Regions from separate parts of the Paenibacillus sp. FSL H8-0280 genome, predicted to be linked through region 1. Evidence: predicted binding sites of a transcription regulator. Region 1 holds the regulator's gene; the other holds the start of a gene.
What was found. Region 1 encodes LexA, which represses DNA repair genes until DNA is damaged. Its sites were predicted from a motif close to CGAACATATGTTCG; they were not measured.

Region 1 (8,733 bases):
GAATGACCAAGGTGGTTATTTCGACCTTGCGCCTACGGATCTTGGTGAAAACTGTCGTCGTGACATCGTTATCACACTTGAAGAAATGGGCTTTGAGATCGAAGCTTCCCACCATGAGGTAGCTCCAGGTCAGCATGAGATCGACTTTAAATATGCTGATGCTCTGAAAGCTGCTGACCAGATCCAAACGTTCAAACTCGTTGTTAAAACGATTGCACGTCAGCATGGTTTACATGCTACATTCATGCCGAAACCGTTGTTTGGTATGAACGGATCCGGTATGCACTGTAACCAATCCTTGTTCAAAGGCAATGAGAACGCATTTGTTGATGAGTCGGACGAGTTGGGTCTGAGCAAAACTGCTCGTCACTTCATGGCTGGAACTCTGAAGCATGCGCGTGCATTTGCAGCAATTACTAACCCAACTGTGAACTCATACAAACGTCTTGTACCAGGTTATGAAGCACCTTGTTATGTAGCATGGTCTGCTAGTAACCGTAGCCCAATGATTCGTATTCCAGCTTCCCGTGGTCTGAGTACACGTGTTGAGGTTCGTAACCCGGATCCGGCTGCTAACCCTTACCTGGCTTTGTCTGTTCTGTTGAAAGCAGGTCTGGACGGAATCAAACGTGAGCTTTCCTTACCAGCTCCAATTGACCGTAATATCTACATCATGTCAGAAGAAGAGCGTGTGGAAGAAGGCATTCCAAGCTTGCCAGCTGATCTGAAAGAAGCATTGAATGAATTGATCCGCAGCGAAGTCATCTGTGATGCTCTCGGCGACCACGCCTTGGCTCACTTCTATGAGCTGAAAGAAATTGAGTGGGATATGTACCGCACACAAGTCCACCAATGGGAACGCGATCAATATATCACGTTGTACTAATAGCTCAATCCCTTGGCGCTCTAGCGCTGAGGGGTTTTTCTTTTTGTGGGCAAGTACCTATATATTTAGAGAAAAACCAGAGTGCCCACAAAATGCCCACAAAATATTTTTCTAATCGAAAATTTCCTCAGTGAATTTCTGTGCCCCAGAGTCAAGTAAAAGCACCGCGCAGGTATGTCGGAGAGAGTGAATGGGGAGGGATAGGAGACCACAAAGTTTTGTGATGCGCGAGATAATGAAGATTTAGGCATAAAGTTTCTATCTTACCTACATAGAATCAGATCAAGGTCATGGTGGTAGCTATCCCCAAGTATCCCTTTGTTATGTTCCTGCCACTGTCTGTTGGTGTCACCGAAAAATTCTTCTTTGTTTTTCGCTGTAAAATCTAGAGTTTCATCAATTGTAATGAAATGATTATCAAAATCAATATCGATCCATTTTAGAGCAACTGCTTCGCCTTTTCGCATACCAGTTTCAATTAACACTCGGAAAAATATCCAGTATACATAACCATAATGACGTTAGTTTTGCATAAACAATGGTATATCATCGGAATCAATAAAGTGGACTTCCTTTTTGGATCGTCTCAAGCAGGCTTCGTTGATTGATGCGATTATTGACGGTCATGTTCATGGTGTTGTGGCATACCTGGGACTAAAGACTAAATCCGTGAAGGGGGAGAAGCCTATGGCGATAGAAGTGATGAAACAGTTGGAGGATCTGAAGGCCATTGTTAAATCGCAGACCAAGTGGATTACACTTCAGAAGGCAAAGGAGAACATGGAATATCCTAAATGGACAGAAGAAGGTTATGAGTATTACAAGGACTGCATAGATGATAATATAGGTTTCTATGATTTTTGGAGGTTGTTAGTTATTAACTATCGTAATGAAAGAATAGGAAAAACCAGTTCGATTTAAAACAGGCGCTGTCGGAGGGACTTCTGACAGCGCCTGTTATTATAGTGCATCTGGCATGGGTGCACTAAAGTTTGTCATTGTTCGTTGATACTAATAGCTAACATGGAATTTGAAAAGTATCGTATAAGTACCGTGGTTTGCACTTACAACTGTAAGCCCAGGTTGAATAGGAGTAACTAAAAAGTCAGGGCCAATATCACAAGCGCCATCGCTATAGATTACATCATAAGTGTAGCCGCTATACCATTGTCCAGGTTGGCCTACTTTTAGGTAAATATCGCGCTCAAAAAAAGCATGAGGTGCTATCACCTGGGACATTTCCGATGGTGAAGAATTAGGTGTTGAAATAGTTGCATCAGCAGCGAAGGACGTGGATCCAACTGAAAAACATGCAGATACAGCTAATAATCCAGCAAGTAATTTCTTTTTCATTTAATCTACTCTCCCTTTAGTTATTTTATCCCGATCGGTAAATATATCATACCTTATATGGAAAATATATACAATAATTAAAAATTTAAGTTTTTACACTACTATTTTTGTTTTGATAAATAAGAAAACTCGCTAACCTTTTAGTCGATGCTTTTGAGTGTGGCAATCGGCATCGCCAGACCGCTTATTATAAAGGGGTGTTTCTGATATATGATTATGATCCATTGGAGCTGTACTGACGGTTCATTTAAAGTTTGTGGGACATCCCCCAAATTGTCTCCTAAATGTCCCCAATGTCGTGAAAAGCTATGATCGACTACGAACTTTAGTTCCTATTCTATTTCGTAAATAGCGCATAAATATTGAAAGAAACTATAATATGAAGCGATCGTACATAAACTGCATACCAGTCCATCAATGGGAACGCGATCAATATATCAAGTTGTACTAATAGCTAAATTCCTTGGTGCTCTAGCGCTGAGGGGTTTTTCTTTTTGTGGACAATTCTCAACATACTTAATCAAAAACCAAATTGCCCACAAAAGTTCACTATTTGTGCGAAATAAATGAGCAAAAATAGTTATTAACAAGATCAATCAAAGAGATTTTTCAGAGTAATTTACTAAGTAATTGAAAAATTATGAGTGCTACTTTATCGCTAAATGTAGATAATTTTTATAAGAGATACTTCCAGGCGTTTAGAAATAGAATAAGGCCTTATCAGCACTTAGCTGACAGGCCTTATTTTCATTTAATTAGACTTTTCTTAACAATGTCGATTTTCGTCTGATGGTAAACTTAGTTATAAAATGCCCATTTCGGATTTCATAGCTATCCATATCCAGTTAGATGAACGATGACTTATTTATATTGGTTTGAGCTGGCAAATGCTCTTTCAGGCTGGGCTTCACAATCCGATCTTCATTACATTTTACTGTCAATCTGAAATTTGAAAGAATCGTAACCCGTAAGATCATCCATTGAGTAAAACTCAACCGTTTTGCTTTCACCTTTTCCCAGGAAGTCAGCCGTACCGTCTGCTGTACCGATTTGTTTTCCGTCTTTGTCGTTAATGGTCGCTTTGAGCAAAGCAACTTCGAATTCTTTATCAGTGTTTTCAATAGAGGCTGTTAAAGACCACATCCCATTATCATCTTTGACGGACACTTCCGATATTTTTAAACCATCAAGTTCATATTCGATTGCTTCAACTGTTTCTGCTACTTCATCTTGCTTAGTTTCTTCTTTTGCTTGCTCAGTGTCTACTAATACATTCGTTTCTACTAGTTCTGTTTCAGTTGATTTCACAGGCACTGTATTGGCTGTTTTTTCTGTCTCACTTCCACAAGCTGTTATTGCTATTGTTAACATTAAGGCTGACAATAAAAGTGATGCTTTTTTCAAGATGATTCCTCCAATATATGTATTCTGCATATAGTCTATCAGACCTAGGTATATTTTTCTATGTAAATGAGAGGAAAAGCTAATACATGTGGAGTCGCAACTAGAAGAGGATAGCCTCTCATAAACCTTAATAAAGGTCATTGTATCAGTCAGTCTGTCCTAAATAGTCGCGAACTTCTAACTTCTTGCGGCACCTTGTCTTTAGACATCTCAGTTGTTCTTATCAGGCAACGACTGAACATTTATTCATTTCTCCTTAGCCATTCATCCTTTTACTCAGATATTAGAATAACCTGCTACGATAATAGATGTATTCCATGAGACTGTTGAATTTAAAACCAAAACTCACCTACTATCGCAGTAAGCTGATACTGTCTATAGAATGAAAGACTTACATAGCACCCTCATAAGGCAACTTGAAAGCCACGAGATAGAAAGGAATTCTAGCATTCACACATTTAAAATTGCAAACATCGTCCAAATACATACAAATCAATGTTTCATTTGTATGTTGAAAGTTTCATATAGAAGAGGTATACTTTAATTAAATTTTGAGCAATTTAATTTTAAATAATTAATTGGAGATGTTAATATGAATCAAGCAAAACAACTAGTGACAGAACAACGTACATTTTTTTATACAGGACAAACTAAAAATATCAAGTATCGGATTAATGCGCTTCAACAGCTTAGAAAAGGAATTGAAAAGTATCAGCAACGGATTCAAGATGCACTTCGGGCAGATTTGAACAAATCAGAGGCGGAAGCTTACGGTTCAGAGATTCGTATTGTTTTGGGTGAACTGGATTTTGCATTAGAACACCTGCAGGAATGGGCTGCACCTAAACAAGTCCCAACCAATTCGGCTATGCCGGATGGGGTGAGCACCATTTATCCGGAACCATACGGAGTGGCGCTTATTATTGCACCTTGGAATTACCCTTTCCAACTGGCCTTTGGTCCACTGATTGGAGCAATTGCAGCCGGTAACTGTGCAGTTATCAAGCCTTCTGAATTAACACCAGCCGTATCTCGTCTGACGTATGATCTGATTCATGAGATTTTCCCTCAGGAGTATATTGCCGTTATGGAAGGGGAAGTTGAAGCCAGCACCGCATTGTTGAAAGAGAAGTTTGATTATATTTTCTTCACAGGAAGCACGGGTGTTGGTCGCATTGTTATGAAGGCAGCTGCGGAGCATCTGACTCCTGTAACTCTTGAGTTGGGTGGTAAGAGTCCTGCTATTGTCCATAACGATGCAGATCTGAAGCTGGTGGCCCAGCGGATTGTTCGTGGTAAGTTCCTCAATGCGGGGCAAACATGCGTTGCTCCGGATTACTTGCTTGTGCATGAACAAGTTCATGATGAACTGATCGATATGATTGGCGCAGAGATCAAAGATAAATTTGGGGATGATGTGTTATTGAACGCTGATTTCCCGCATATTGTTAACGCGCGTAACTTTGATCGGTTGTCGGGATTCCTCACAGATGGCAAAACGCTGATTGGTGGACGTTCTGTACGTGAGCAGTTGCTCATTGAGCCGACTGTACTTGGAGATGTGAACTGGGAATCAGCTGTCATGCAAGAAGAGATCTTCGGTCCGATTCTTCCTGTATTTACGTACAGTGACCTGAACCCAATGCTGGATGAGATTGTTCGCCGGCCAAAACCATTGGCGCTATATCTCTTCACACAAGATGAGCAACTGCAGGAGCAGGTTCTGAATCAAGTGTCCTTCGGTGGGGGATGTATTAATGACACACTTTCTCATATGACTTCACACTATCTCCCGTTTGGTGGTGTAGGAGAGAGTGGGATGGGCTCATATCACGGACAACAGAGCTTTGATGTGTTCTCGCATCACAAAAGTGTTCTGAAACGCAGTGAATAATTAGCCGCTAAAATAACATAAACATGAAAAAAAGAGGTTGTCCTGTTCATCAGGGCAACCTCTTTCGTATTTCATTACATCTAGTTTTGTTACTCAAGTTAAATATTAATGAATATCTCGGAAAAGGCCAATGACTTTACCCAGAATACTAACATGTTTCAAACGTAAAGGTTCGAAGGTCGCATTCTCCGGTTGAAGGCGAATATGATCTTTCTCTTTATAGAACGTTTTCACTGTAGCTTCATCGTCTTCAGTCATTGCAACGACGATATCACCGTTATCAGCAGTTTGCTGTTGACGGACAATAACGTAATCTCCATTAACGATTCCAGCTTCCACCATACTATCTCCCACTACTGAAAGCATAAACACTTTCTGTTCGCCTACATAATGTGTAGGAAGAGGGAAGTAGTCTTCAATGTTCTCGGTTGCAGTGATTGGAACCCCGGCTGTGACCTTACCAACGACAGGAATACGTGCAACGCTATGAGCAAATTGATGAGAATGCTCAGATTCTTCCTGGCTCAAAAGCTCAATGGCTCTTGGCTTGGTAGGGTCGCGTCGGATCAAACCTTTTTTCTCCAAACGATCCAAATGTCCATGTACTGTTGAGCTGGAAGCCAGTCCAACAGCTTCACCAATTTCCCGTACGGAAGGAGGATACCCCTTCAACCGGACTTCATTTCGTATAAACTCCAGAATAGCCTGCTGCCTGCTGGATATCTTCGACATACCGTATCAACCCCATTTTAGTAACGTTTGGGAAAATTATAACATAGAACCTCCGTTCGTACAAACATAAGTTCTAAATAAAATAGCATTAAATCAGTGTTTTTTAACTTTTAGAACCGAATTTGTCCAAAAGGCAGAGCATAATACTGCAAATACTTTGCAAAAGAACTTCAATGAAGATATTTCTCCTTCAAAAAAGAAGCGAACAATTGTTCTAAAAATCTATTGAACAAAACAAGTGTTCGTGTTATATTGATTTCAACAGATAGGAACAAACGTTTGGAGGCGGGTATTTAATGAGATATTCTACTTATCAAAGCATTTATGAACCGATGAATTCGGAACTGGTGAAGTCTAACATAGGGAACTACAAGAAGGTTTTAGCGCGTTTCAAGATTTCTTCATGGATGTTAAAGGTAGCCATTACCTCTTTGATTATATTTATTGGATGCAGCACTGTTTTAACTGTATTTGCTGGCAATGAGAATGATGTTCTGCCTGGAGGGAAGATTGCCGTTTCACAAGGGGAAACCTTATGGAGTATTTCTTTGGAACATAAACCGACGAATATGGATACACGTATTTATATAGAAGCAATTAAGAAAGTGAATCAACTTCATACGACTTCCATCCAAGTGGGTCAAGTACTAGCTCTACCGCAATTTGCAGAATAAAATGCACATCAATGAGTGTTAGCGCGTGTCAGCTTGACAAGCTGCCTTTATCATGGCAAAGTTAATATGACTTTGTATTTTTGGAGGGGACAAGCTTGGATATAGATAGTCTGGTAGCACGCATTAACGAATTGGCTCGTAAGCAAAAGTCCACTGGATTGTCGGAGGAAGAACTTGCTGAACGTGCCGAGCTAAGAGAGATTTATTTGAGCAATATTCGCAGCAATTTCAGACAACAACTGGATACCATTGAGATTGTTGATGATGAGAATGACAAAGGCCACCAAGGCAAACTCAAACACTAACGAAACCTAATGATATCATTATGATATTTAGGTTTCTTCCTGTTATTTTGAGTGTGCAATTTATAGGGGGAAATGTTGGTTTACAGTTATGTAAGCCGATACAAAGACACATAAGGGGGATTCTCATGTCGCGTTCGTTCGAGAGAACGGTTAAGAAAAATTCCAAGCAGTTAAATCAGCAACGCAAAAAAAGTGGTCAACCAATCACTGGTACACCAGGTGAAGAAGTCTTTAAGGGACGCAGCTTGTTGTTCCCAATATTTTTGATCGGTCTCGCCTTTTTGTATCTGTTTATGAGCACATTCCTTGTGCAAGCTCCAATGACAACTTGGGACTGGGTGACCATGCTGCTTTACGTATTTTTGGCAGTCATCTTCATGCTTCGCCGTCCATACATCAAGATTAGCAGTAATCGGATTATAACGACGAAGGGTAATCGTGAACGTTCAATTGGGGTTGACGATATCGTTAAATTCAGAATTGAACCAGGTACGGTTGTAATCGAACATAACAGTCGCGGGAAAAGATGGGTGTTTACCAAGTTATTGAACCGTTACGATACAGATGCGATTGCAGAACGTTTACTGAAGTTTGCAAAAGCACACCAGATCACCGTGGAAACCGTCGAAAAGTAATTATTGCATAAAGGGGTAGATGATCGGAATGGCGTTAAAAGCGATTTTGTTCGACCTAGATGATACTTTATTGTGGGATGAGCGTAGTGTTCGAGAAGCTTTTCATGAGACTTGTCTAATTGCAGCGCAAGAGACTGGGGTCAAACCAGAAGAACTTGAAGAAGCTGTGCGTAATGAGGCACGTGGACTGTATGAATCATATGAAACCTTTCCTTTTACCAAAATGATTGGAATCAATCCGTTTGAAGGCCTATGGGCGAACTTTACTGGTGGGGATCAACCCGAATTCCGTCAGTTGGAACAACTTGCTCCAGTATACCGTAAAGAATCCTGGCGTCGTGGCTTGTTGAAGTTGGGTATAGATCGGGAAGATCTTGCTGAACAACTGGCCGCGCAGTTTGGAGTAGAACGGAGATCCAGACCTCATGTATACGAAGAAACGATGGATACCTTGCGTCAGTTACAAGGAAAGTACAAACTGTTGCTGTTAACGAACGGTTGTCCTGCTTTGCAACAAGAGAAGTTGGATGGTGTACCTGAATTGACTCCATTCTTTGATGAGATTATTATCTCGGGTAACTTCGGAAAAGGAAAACCAGATCCGTCGATATTTGAACATGCTTTGAGTAAACTGAGTGTTAAACCCGAAGAGAGCATGATGGTTGGAGACAAGTTAACGACTGATATTCGTGGTGCTTTATCATCTGGCATCCAATCCGTATGGATTAACCGTGAGCATAAGACCAACAATGAAACGTATGCGCCAGACCATGAAATAACACATTTATCGGAATTAAATCAGCTTATTGCTAATTTCTAAGCAGATCAGCTATAACATCTTTCCTCAGCA
Region 2 (8,733 bases), 760 kb from region 1:
ATATTCTCATCAAACTGACAAACAGGCTTATATGGACAGAACGTGCACGCCACTTCCTGCTGAATACGATAAGGCTCAATGGCCACATCCCCATCCGTAATCCGGGTACCAATCTCACGGATATTACTGCGGACTGAAGCAAGCAGCGTATCCCATTGCTCTGGCGTAGCTACAGCGGCGCTGCTATAAAAGCTTCCGTCCGCCTTAAGAGCAACTGGAATAATAGCTGAATACCCCTTATCCAGGGTGTTGTCCATTTGAGCAATTGCGTCCCGATCCGCCAGTAGCAAACCTTTCATTTTGAACCGTTTCAGCAGTTCTTGTCCTGCCTGCTCTGATGTCATGCCGTTTGCGGATTGCAACAGCGGGTTATGCACATGGAAATACAACGTTCCTCCCGGCATCGCCGTTTCCCCAAGCCATTCTTCGGCAGCACTAAGCAGCACCTCCAGATAGGTGAGCATTTGCAATGACAGACCATAGTACACTTCATGTAACTTGAGGTCCGTCTGGCTTGATTTATAGTCAATGACACGCAAGAGCAGACCATTCTCTCCTTCTGCGACATCCACACGGTCAATCCGACCCACGATCTCCATCACACAGCCGTTCTCCAGTTCAAAACGTAGTGGCGGCAGTGTTTTATCGGGTCCAAAATCAAGCTCCAATCCAATCGGTTCAAAACTTCCACGTCTGGACTGTTCACCAAGAATAACCGATGCCCGGCTAACAATGTCCTTCAATTTGCGGAAAATATAACCGTATCGCTTGGTGCTTAGCAAAATCTCCCCTTGCAGCTGTGGTGCAATCTGCTCCACCGTTTGCTCGGCTTCATGACGACATTGGTCTGGAGTCAAACTGCCCCAACTACGATTTTCTTCGCGCAATCGCATAGCCAACTGGCTTAGTGCAGCATGAAACAGCTGTCCGATATCAGGAGCCTGAAGGCGGTACAATTGCCGTTCTTTGAGACGCAGCCCATGCGAAGCAAAATGGGAGAACGGACAAGCGACGAACCGCTCCATTCGCGAGACACTCGTCCTCACCTCTGTACCATACAGTCTGCGACTGGTAACTGTACGTAGTGGTAATGCCCGATTACGATAAAAGATTGATCCCATCAACCGTTCCAGCTGAGGTCTGCTTGTCTCTCGAGATACATGCCAATTGTAGACCGCCCACCACATTTCAGGGATGTCTTCTCCGTGGCGCCATTTGCGCAATTGTCCAATGAGCGTTGACAGACTCTGACCCGGATGGGTGACATAGGACCAATGCGCTTCTTCCGAGTTCGCAACCGGCGGTTGAGCGAGCAATGGCTGTTCTTGTAAACCAAACATCTTCCGTACATGACGGACAATCTCGGAAGGAAGCAGTGCTTTCCCCTCATCATCAGCAACCGGGTAACTCAGCCACAACTGGCTGCTTGCCGCTGTAAGTGCCGTATAGATCAGGAAACGTTCATCCAGCATCTGCCTTGTTGCACCTGGTCCAAGCGCCACGCCTCTTTCCGTCAGTAACGATCTCTCCAGTTCCGTTAATACGCCATCATCCTGAGGTACGGCAGGTAATTCACCATCAATCGCGCCAAGGATAAATACGTATTTGATGTCCTGAAGTCGTGTACGGTCCATAGAACCAACCAATACCTGATCAAGTGCTGGTGGTACCAGACCCAGCTTCAGTTCCGTCAATCCGGTCTCAATCATCCCGGCAAACAGCGTGATATCCAGCCGTTCATTCCCCATCATATCGACCATCTGATCCAATAAATCCAGCACAGCTCCCCACATCTGCCGATGTTCTCTCGACCGTTCGGGGTCACCTTGTGCCTTAGCTTCAGCAGACATGTTATCCAGCTTCCATGGGATTTCAGCATCTTCCAGCAATCTGTATAGTGCCTCGCACTGGGCTTTAGCTGTCTTTGCCTTTTTCATTCGTTTCTCAAAAACACCCAAGGAATCTGTAATGACCGTTCGGCAGCTCTCCATTAAAGAAAGCATCTGGTCCCGTCCTCGACTACGGCCATCCTGACCGTTGTCTTCGAGCGACAGGCTTGGTACATACTTCCACGGTTTGCCGTCAGTCCAGCGATACCCGTGAATACCACAAGCCAGTACATAATTCTCAAGCTGGTCCATATCTTCACGAGTGATGGAACCATCACGCGGAAGCAGCAGATCCGTTTTGACACAACGAAATACATCCTCGTAACGCCAGTGGCGCCGAACAATATCCAGTGCGGAACGGATAAACTCGGATAATGGATGATGAAGTTCATTTCTTCTGCGGTCCAGAAAGACGGGTACGCCATAATCCCTGAATAGAGGTTCAGCTATATCAGCGTAGGTATCCAACTGACGAACAAGTACCGCCATGTCCCGATAACGCGCACCTTCGTTTTGCGCCAGACGCCGCATCTCACGCAGTGCCCCCTCCATCTCAGCTCGTCGGTTCTCCGCTGCAACCAGTCGGATTCCGGAATCAAGGCCTTCACTTTTCCAACGAATTCGCCGGTCGAAACCAGCCTCCAGATGAGCAAGTCCCGGACGATCCTTGTATCTCGGTGGAATCTCCGAATCTAGCACGGTTATATCGCTCGGTACACCCAGTTCGTCAGCCATCCCTTTGAGACGCGCATAGGCACTTGCCGTGGGATAAAATAGTTCCAGTTCTCCAGGCAGTGCGCCGTGATCATAAGGACGATCCAATGTCAGTGCAATGGTCACGGAAGAGGACTGCAACATCAGCCGACCGATCACACTCATCTCCTGTGGTGTGAATCCCTGAAAACCATCAATCCAGATTTGGGCATCCTGCAGCAATGCACTTTCCGACAAACGATCTGTCAGCTCGGTCAACGTGTCTTCATCATCAATATATAAATTGGTCAATTCCTGTTCATAGTCACGATATATCAGATTCAAGTCATGCAACTTGTCCTCCAGAATCGGCGAAGTGGATGAGGTATTCCCTCCAGACATCCCTTCTTCCAGCAATGATGGATCAACTTCATAACGTTTAAATTCACTATATAAGTCATTTAATTCGCCTATAAAACCCAGCTGGCTGCCGGATGCACCAAACAGCTTCAATTCTTCCTTACGGCGCTGAATTACTTTATAGAGCAGCATTTTTTTGCCTTCGGCTCCGATCGGAATACGAGCAGAACCACCTGCTTCCAGCATTACACGATAGGCTAAACGGCGAAAGCCGAGCACTTCTGCACGCATGGTACCTTTAATTGCTCCAGAAGACACCAATGCCTGCTCTGTTCGAAAAGAACTCTGTTCGGGAACGAGCAAAATCAAAGGTGTGCCTTGCGGTTCTTGTTGAAGCAGGGATGTAATTTCCCGGGTAATCAGCGAGCTTTTGCCGCTGCCTGCCCGGCCAATAACAAAACGAACGGACATGTCTAATCCTCCAAACCACACGTACAAGATTTTAATTCCCAGTATAACATATCTGACTTGGTTCGGAACATACGTTTGCCACTATCCGGTAAAACCGGAGATCATCTCCGTAAACACAGCAAAACAGAAAAAAGCCCGCAGCTATCACACTGTGGACTTTTGACTTGATCTATACTTGATTGGAACGGAAATCATACAATTAATTCTTTTTACTGCGCACTTCGAAAATAGCAAATTTCAGGTAATGCCCTTCATCCACGCCCAAAATTTGTGGGTGATCCTTACCGGCTGCTTTCCAGTCGATCAAACGAAGCACTTTGCCTGCATCTTCCGCTGCATCAGCAATCGTGTCCAAGAAAAGATCAGGACGCATGTGATACGAACAGCTGGCTGTTACCAAATATCCACCCTCATTAACCAGTTTCATTCCTTGCAGGTTGATATCCTTATATCCACGGCACGCACCTTTAACTGCTGATTTCGTTTTGGCAAACGCAGGAGGATCGAGGATGACCACATCAAATGTTTTACCGCCAGCTGCAAGCGCTTTGGACGTATCTACTTTCTGTTCGGCAGCACGCGCACGTGCAGTACGTTCATCCAGCCCTTTCACTTGTTCACGCAAGTACTGGAATGCATCGGCAACTACGAATTCGACCCGGTCGGTGAATCCGTTCAGCTCCACATTTGTTCGTGCACTCTCAATGGCATGCTCCGAAATATCAAGACAAGTCACTTTTTTGGCTCCATACTTGCAAGCATTCAACGTAAAGCTTCCCGTGTGTGAGAAACACTCAAGTACAGTGGCACCATCCCAATATGGGAATGTAACTACTTTACCGCTTTTATTCACAGGCAAAAGCTGCTCTATGCCATCCTGCTCGGTCGTTTGTAGTGTGATTCCACTCTTGTAGCCCCAACCCTTCATAAGCGGTTCAATGGCTGCACGATTCTCGCGTTGGTCGAAGAAGTAACCTGTCTTCTGACCTTCCACGATATCCACTTTAATGAGTAGTCCATTCTCTGTAACTGTGACATGCCGTGGGCACTCTCCATACAGCGGACCTTTGGTCTGCTCCAAACCTTCCAGTTCACGAATTGAGACATCACTGCGCTCATATATGCCTTCCGGCTGCATTACTTCAATGAGTGCCTGTACGATGGCTTCACGGCAACGATCCATGCCAAGTGTAAGCAACTGTACAACGAGGATGCTGCCGAATCGATCAACGATTAATCCTGGCAGAAAATCAGCTTCGCCGTAAACGAGACGATATGCCTCGCCATCCTGGATAAAACGTTCCCGATGACGCAAACAATCGCGGAAGCGAGATGCAAAAAACGCGGTGTCCATCTGTTCGGACTCCAGAGGTTGATACGCTACAACTCTTACAGTGATTTGAGATGCGGGATTGTAATATCCTGTCGCCAGATAGCGACCTTGATGATTCAATACATTGACCAGATCTCCCGGTTCCGGGTTTCCGTCAACAGAGGCAATTTCATTGTTAAATATCCATGGATGTGCATGTTCAAGCCGCTTTTTGCGACTGCGTTCGAGTGTAACTGATGGCAAGGTAGATCCACTTCTTTCATAGTTAGTTGAAAAGATAGGTTTGGTGCGGCGCGTAGGTGGCGTTTCGGTTACGAATCGATCTTCCGATCGCTGTTGTCTCCAGATTTTTTTGATTCCCTTTTTAAAGGGGAAATCCGGGGACAAAGGCGCACGCTTCGCTTCTTCAGATTCGATTTCGTCCCCTCCACTACGCTTGCACGAATCACCGTATCTTTTGAATTGGGGTGGCACAATTAGGTGGCGCTACGGCGACGAATTGTTCCTCTGATCGCTGTTATCCCCAGATTTTTTTTGATTCCCTTTCTTAAAGGGAAAATCCGGGGATAAAGGCGAGCGCTTCGCTTCTTCGGTAACAATTTCGTCTTCTTCGCTACGTTTGCACGAATCACCGTATCTTTCGAATTGGGGTGCGGCAATTAGGTGACGTTCCGGGTTCGAATCGATCTTCTGATCGCTGTTGTCTCCAGATTTTTTTGATTCCCTTTTTTAAAGGGAAAATCCGGAGACAAAGGCGCACGCTTCGCTTCTTCAGATTCGATTTCGTCCCCTCCACTACGCTTGCACGAATCACCGTATCTTTCGAATTGGGGTGGGGTAATTTAGGTCGCTTCCCTCTGAATTCCTTTAGGCTTGTCATGGTTGTCTTTTCTTACTCATAGGATGAGTTAAGGAACCGGACGGAAGGAATGATGTTTCTATGTTTAGAGATGTTATATTGCCCTTACTCTATGGGCTTATTATCTTTTTTGGTGGCATGAAGCTGATGGAAACGGCCTTGCAGCGCATGGCAGGGCCCATGTTGGCAGATTGGCTCAATCGTGCCACCTCTGCTCCATGGAAAGGCATGGCCTTCAGTGCAGGTGCAACGGCCCTGTTACAGAGCAGTACTGCGGTCACCGTACTCACCATTGGACTGGCTAATGCCAGATTAATTACCTATGGACGCACACTTGGCATCATCCTCGGCACCAACATCGGCACATGCCTGACGACGGAGCTGGTGGGACTGCAGATCGGACGTGCTTCCCTGCCGCTACTCGTCCTGTCGCTAACGGGCTGGGCCATGTTTGTTGTTCTTGGTGAACGCAATCTGGCCGCTCCTGAACGCACGCGTCAGACTCTGTTTAACATCCAGTACAGTTTCCTCGCAGCTGCCGGATTTGCACTTGTTATGACAGGCATTCAGGTGATGCAATCCATTGCCTTACCCTTGCGGAGCATGGGCGTATTTCAATGGTTTCTCGACCGCTCGGCCGACAGCTTGTGGTGGGGCTTCCTGGCAGGTGCCTGTCTGACAGCGCTCATTCACAGCAGCGCAGCTGTCATTAGCATGGCGATTACGCTGGCAGCCACAGGGGTATTGCCTGTGGAGATCGGCATCGCCATTGTGATCGGGTCCAATGTGGGGACCTGCATCACCGCTGTGATTGCTGCCGCGGGCGGAGCATCCGCAGGCAAATTTGTCGCAGCCTCCCATGTTGTATTAAACATTGCGGGAGCGCTGCTGTTTATGCCGCTGATCGGCCAGCTGCATGCAGCTTCGGCCTGGCTGTCAGCGGACAACGGGGCACAGATTGCGCATGCCCAGACCCTTTTTAACATCACCAGTTCACTGCTTGCTTTGCCATTCTGTTACTTGCCAATCTGGCACAAAAAACCACCGGTCCACGCCCCCGCGGCGAAGTCACCCGTGGCTTGATGATCTGCCTGTCCAGACCCACAGAGCGCGCGGCTAACTGACTCGAACAATAAAGCCGTTATACGTTAATGCCTAACTTGTTCAGGGCTACACGCAAGATATCATCGTTATTATCATATCCGCTCTGCTGCTGTAAGGACCATGCTTCTTCCGGAGCATACCAATCCACACCCTTGATTTCTTCAATCTGAGGCTGTAGATCACCACTCTCGGCTTCAACGAGATAATAATGAACTTCCTTGTCCACCGGGCCAAAATCTGCATGTTGGTACGTGTAAGCAATGATATCAACCGGCTCTACAATGCGACCCACCATACCTGTCTCTTCCAAAATCTCGCGCAGTGCCGTCTGTTCAATTGTTTCTCCATCTTCCATTTTGCCCTTGGCGAGAGTTGTTTTACCATAACGATCTACGATAAGCTGAATTTGAAGACGTCCGTCTTCCCCTGTTCTATAAACAACTCCGCCTGCTGAAATTTCTTTTTTGTTCATCGTGCTCTCCCCCATCAACTTCGATATCTTTATCTTATTTTTTGCAAAAGAAGGACCTCATCTCCCCGGGTAAGCTCCCCAAGGAAATGAAATCCTTGTTTCTGCCGCCTCGATCACATCGCGGCGGACTTAAGATTCTCTTCCAACACACGTACCAGCGTAGCCTGACTCTCGTTGACGCCGGCTTTAACCACTTTGACTCGGCACACTTTACCGACCATATCCATCGTTCCGTCAAAGACCAGTTGAATGTAGTTGTCGCTATAACCGTGCAGCTTGCCACTTCCCTCGCGGCCTTTGGCTTCCCCTTCGGGAATAACATCCAGTACCTGTCCAACAAACTGCTCAGCGTACTCCAGCTGCATCTGTTCAGACAAGTCAATCAGTTCATGCACACGTGCATTTTTGACTTCTTCGTCCACCTGATCTTCCATTCGTGCTGCTGGTGTACCCGTACGCTTGGAATAAGGGAATACGTGCATTTCGGAAAAACCGATCTTCCGCATCAACTCATAGCCATTACGGTACATCTCATCCGTCTCACCTGGAAATCCAACAATGATGTCTGTTGTAATCGCTACATCAGGCATTGCTTCCCGAATGCGAAGCATTTTGTTGTAAAACTCTTCTGTCGTATATTTACGGCGCATGCGTTTCAACACCGTATCATCACCCGCTTGCAGCGGAATATGGAAGTGACGAACGAGTTTATCCGAACGTTTGATCACGTCGAGCATGCGGTCATCGATCTGACTGGCTTCAATCGAGCTGATTCGAATACGCTCCAAACCCTCTACCTTATCCAAATCCCACAGCAGATCGGTCAGATCATAGTTCTCCATGTCATCGCCATACCCACCTGTATGAATACCGGTGAGAACAATCTCTTTGTATCCGGCGTGTACGAGTTGATGCGCCTGTTGAATAATGCTGTTTGCTTCCCGACTACGTGAGAGACCACGAGACCATGGAATAATGCAGAATGTACAGAAGTTATTGCAACCATCCTGAATCTTCAGGAATGCGCGGGTGCGGTCAGCAAAATCCGGTACGTCCATTTCTTCAAACACACGGGTTTTCATAATATTACGCACCGCATTAACCGGTTGACGGGACTCCTGAATTTCATTAACGTATGGTAAAATCTTGTCACGGTCCTGTGTACCGATAACCAGATCCACCCCTGGGATGTCCAGAATCTCTGCCGGAGAAGTCTGCGCATAGCAGCCTGTAACGGCCACAATCGCCTCCGGGTTGCGCCGAATGGCACGACGAATAATTTGACGGCTCTTTTTGTCGCCGGTATTGGTTACTGTACAAGTATTAATCAAGTATACATCCGCTGTCTGTTCATCAAAGTCCACTTGATCGTAACCTTCGTTTTTGAACAATTGCCAAATCGCCTCTGTATCATAGAAATTAACTTTGCAGCCTAAGGTGTAAAACGCCACGGATGGCATAATTACATTCCTCCCATTTCTCCGGATTCATATAGCACGCAAGTTAGTGCTGCCATTCCAGCTGTCTCAGCACGCAAAATGCGTTTGCCCAG

Region 2: the regulator LexA is predicted to act here: its motif matches at 3,478-3,491, upstream of addB (helicase-exonuclease AddAB subunit AddB).

The regions. Positions count from the first base shown of each region.
Region 1 is NZ_CP150296.1:4,089,018-4,097,750, reverse strand. It holds gene glnA (type I glutamate--ammonia ligase) at 1-886, shown strand, start outside; gene MHI12_RS17885 (hypothetical protein) at 1,150-1,371, opposite strand; gene MHI12_RS17880 (hypothetical protein) at 1,463-1,807, shown strand; gene MHI12_RS17875 (hypothetical protein) at 1,898-2,239, opposite strand; gene MHI12_RS17870 (hypothetical protein) at 3,164-3,643, opposite strand; gene MHI12_RS17865 (aldehyde dehydrogenase) at 4,236-5,537, shown strand; gene lexA (transcriptional repressor LexA) at 5,643-6,269, opposite strand; gene MHI12_RS17855 (LysM peptidoglycan-binding domain-containing protein) at 6,566-6,943, shown strand; gene MHI12_RS17850 (DUF896 domain-containing protein) at 7,039-7,248, shown strand; gene MHI12_RS17845 (hypothetical protein) at 7,374-7,883, shown strand; gene MHI12_RS17840 (HAD family hydrolase) at 7,912-8,703, shown strand.
Region 2 is NZ_CP150296.1:4,852,921-4,861,653, forward strand. It holds gene addB (helicase-exonuclease AddAB subunit AddB) at 1-3,413, opposite strand, end outside; gene MHI12_RS21310 (class I SAM-dependent rRNA methyltransferase) at 3,613-4,989, opposite strand; gene MHI12_RS21315 (Na/Pi cotransporter family protein) at 5,687-6,688, shown strand; gene MHI12_RS21320 (NUDIX hydrolase) at 6,747-7,181, opposite strand; gene mtaB (tRNA (N(6)-L-threonylcarbamoyladenosine(37)-C(2))-methylthiotransferase MtaB) at 7,295-8,641, opposite strand; gene MHI12_RS21330 (16S rRNA (uracil(1498)-N(3))-methyltransferase) at 8,644-8,733, opposite strand, start outside.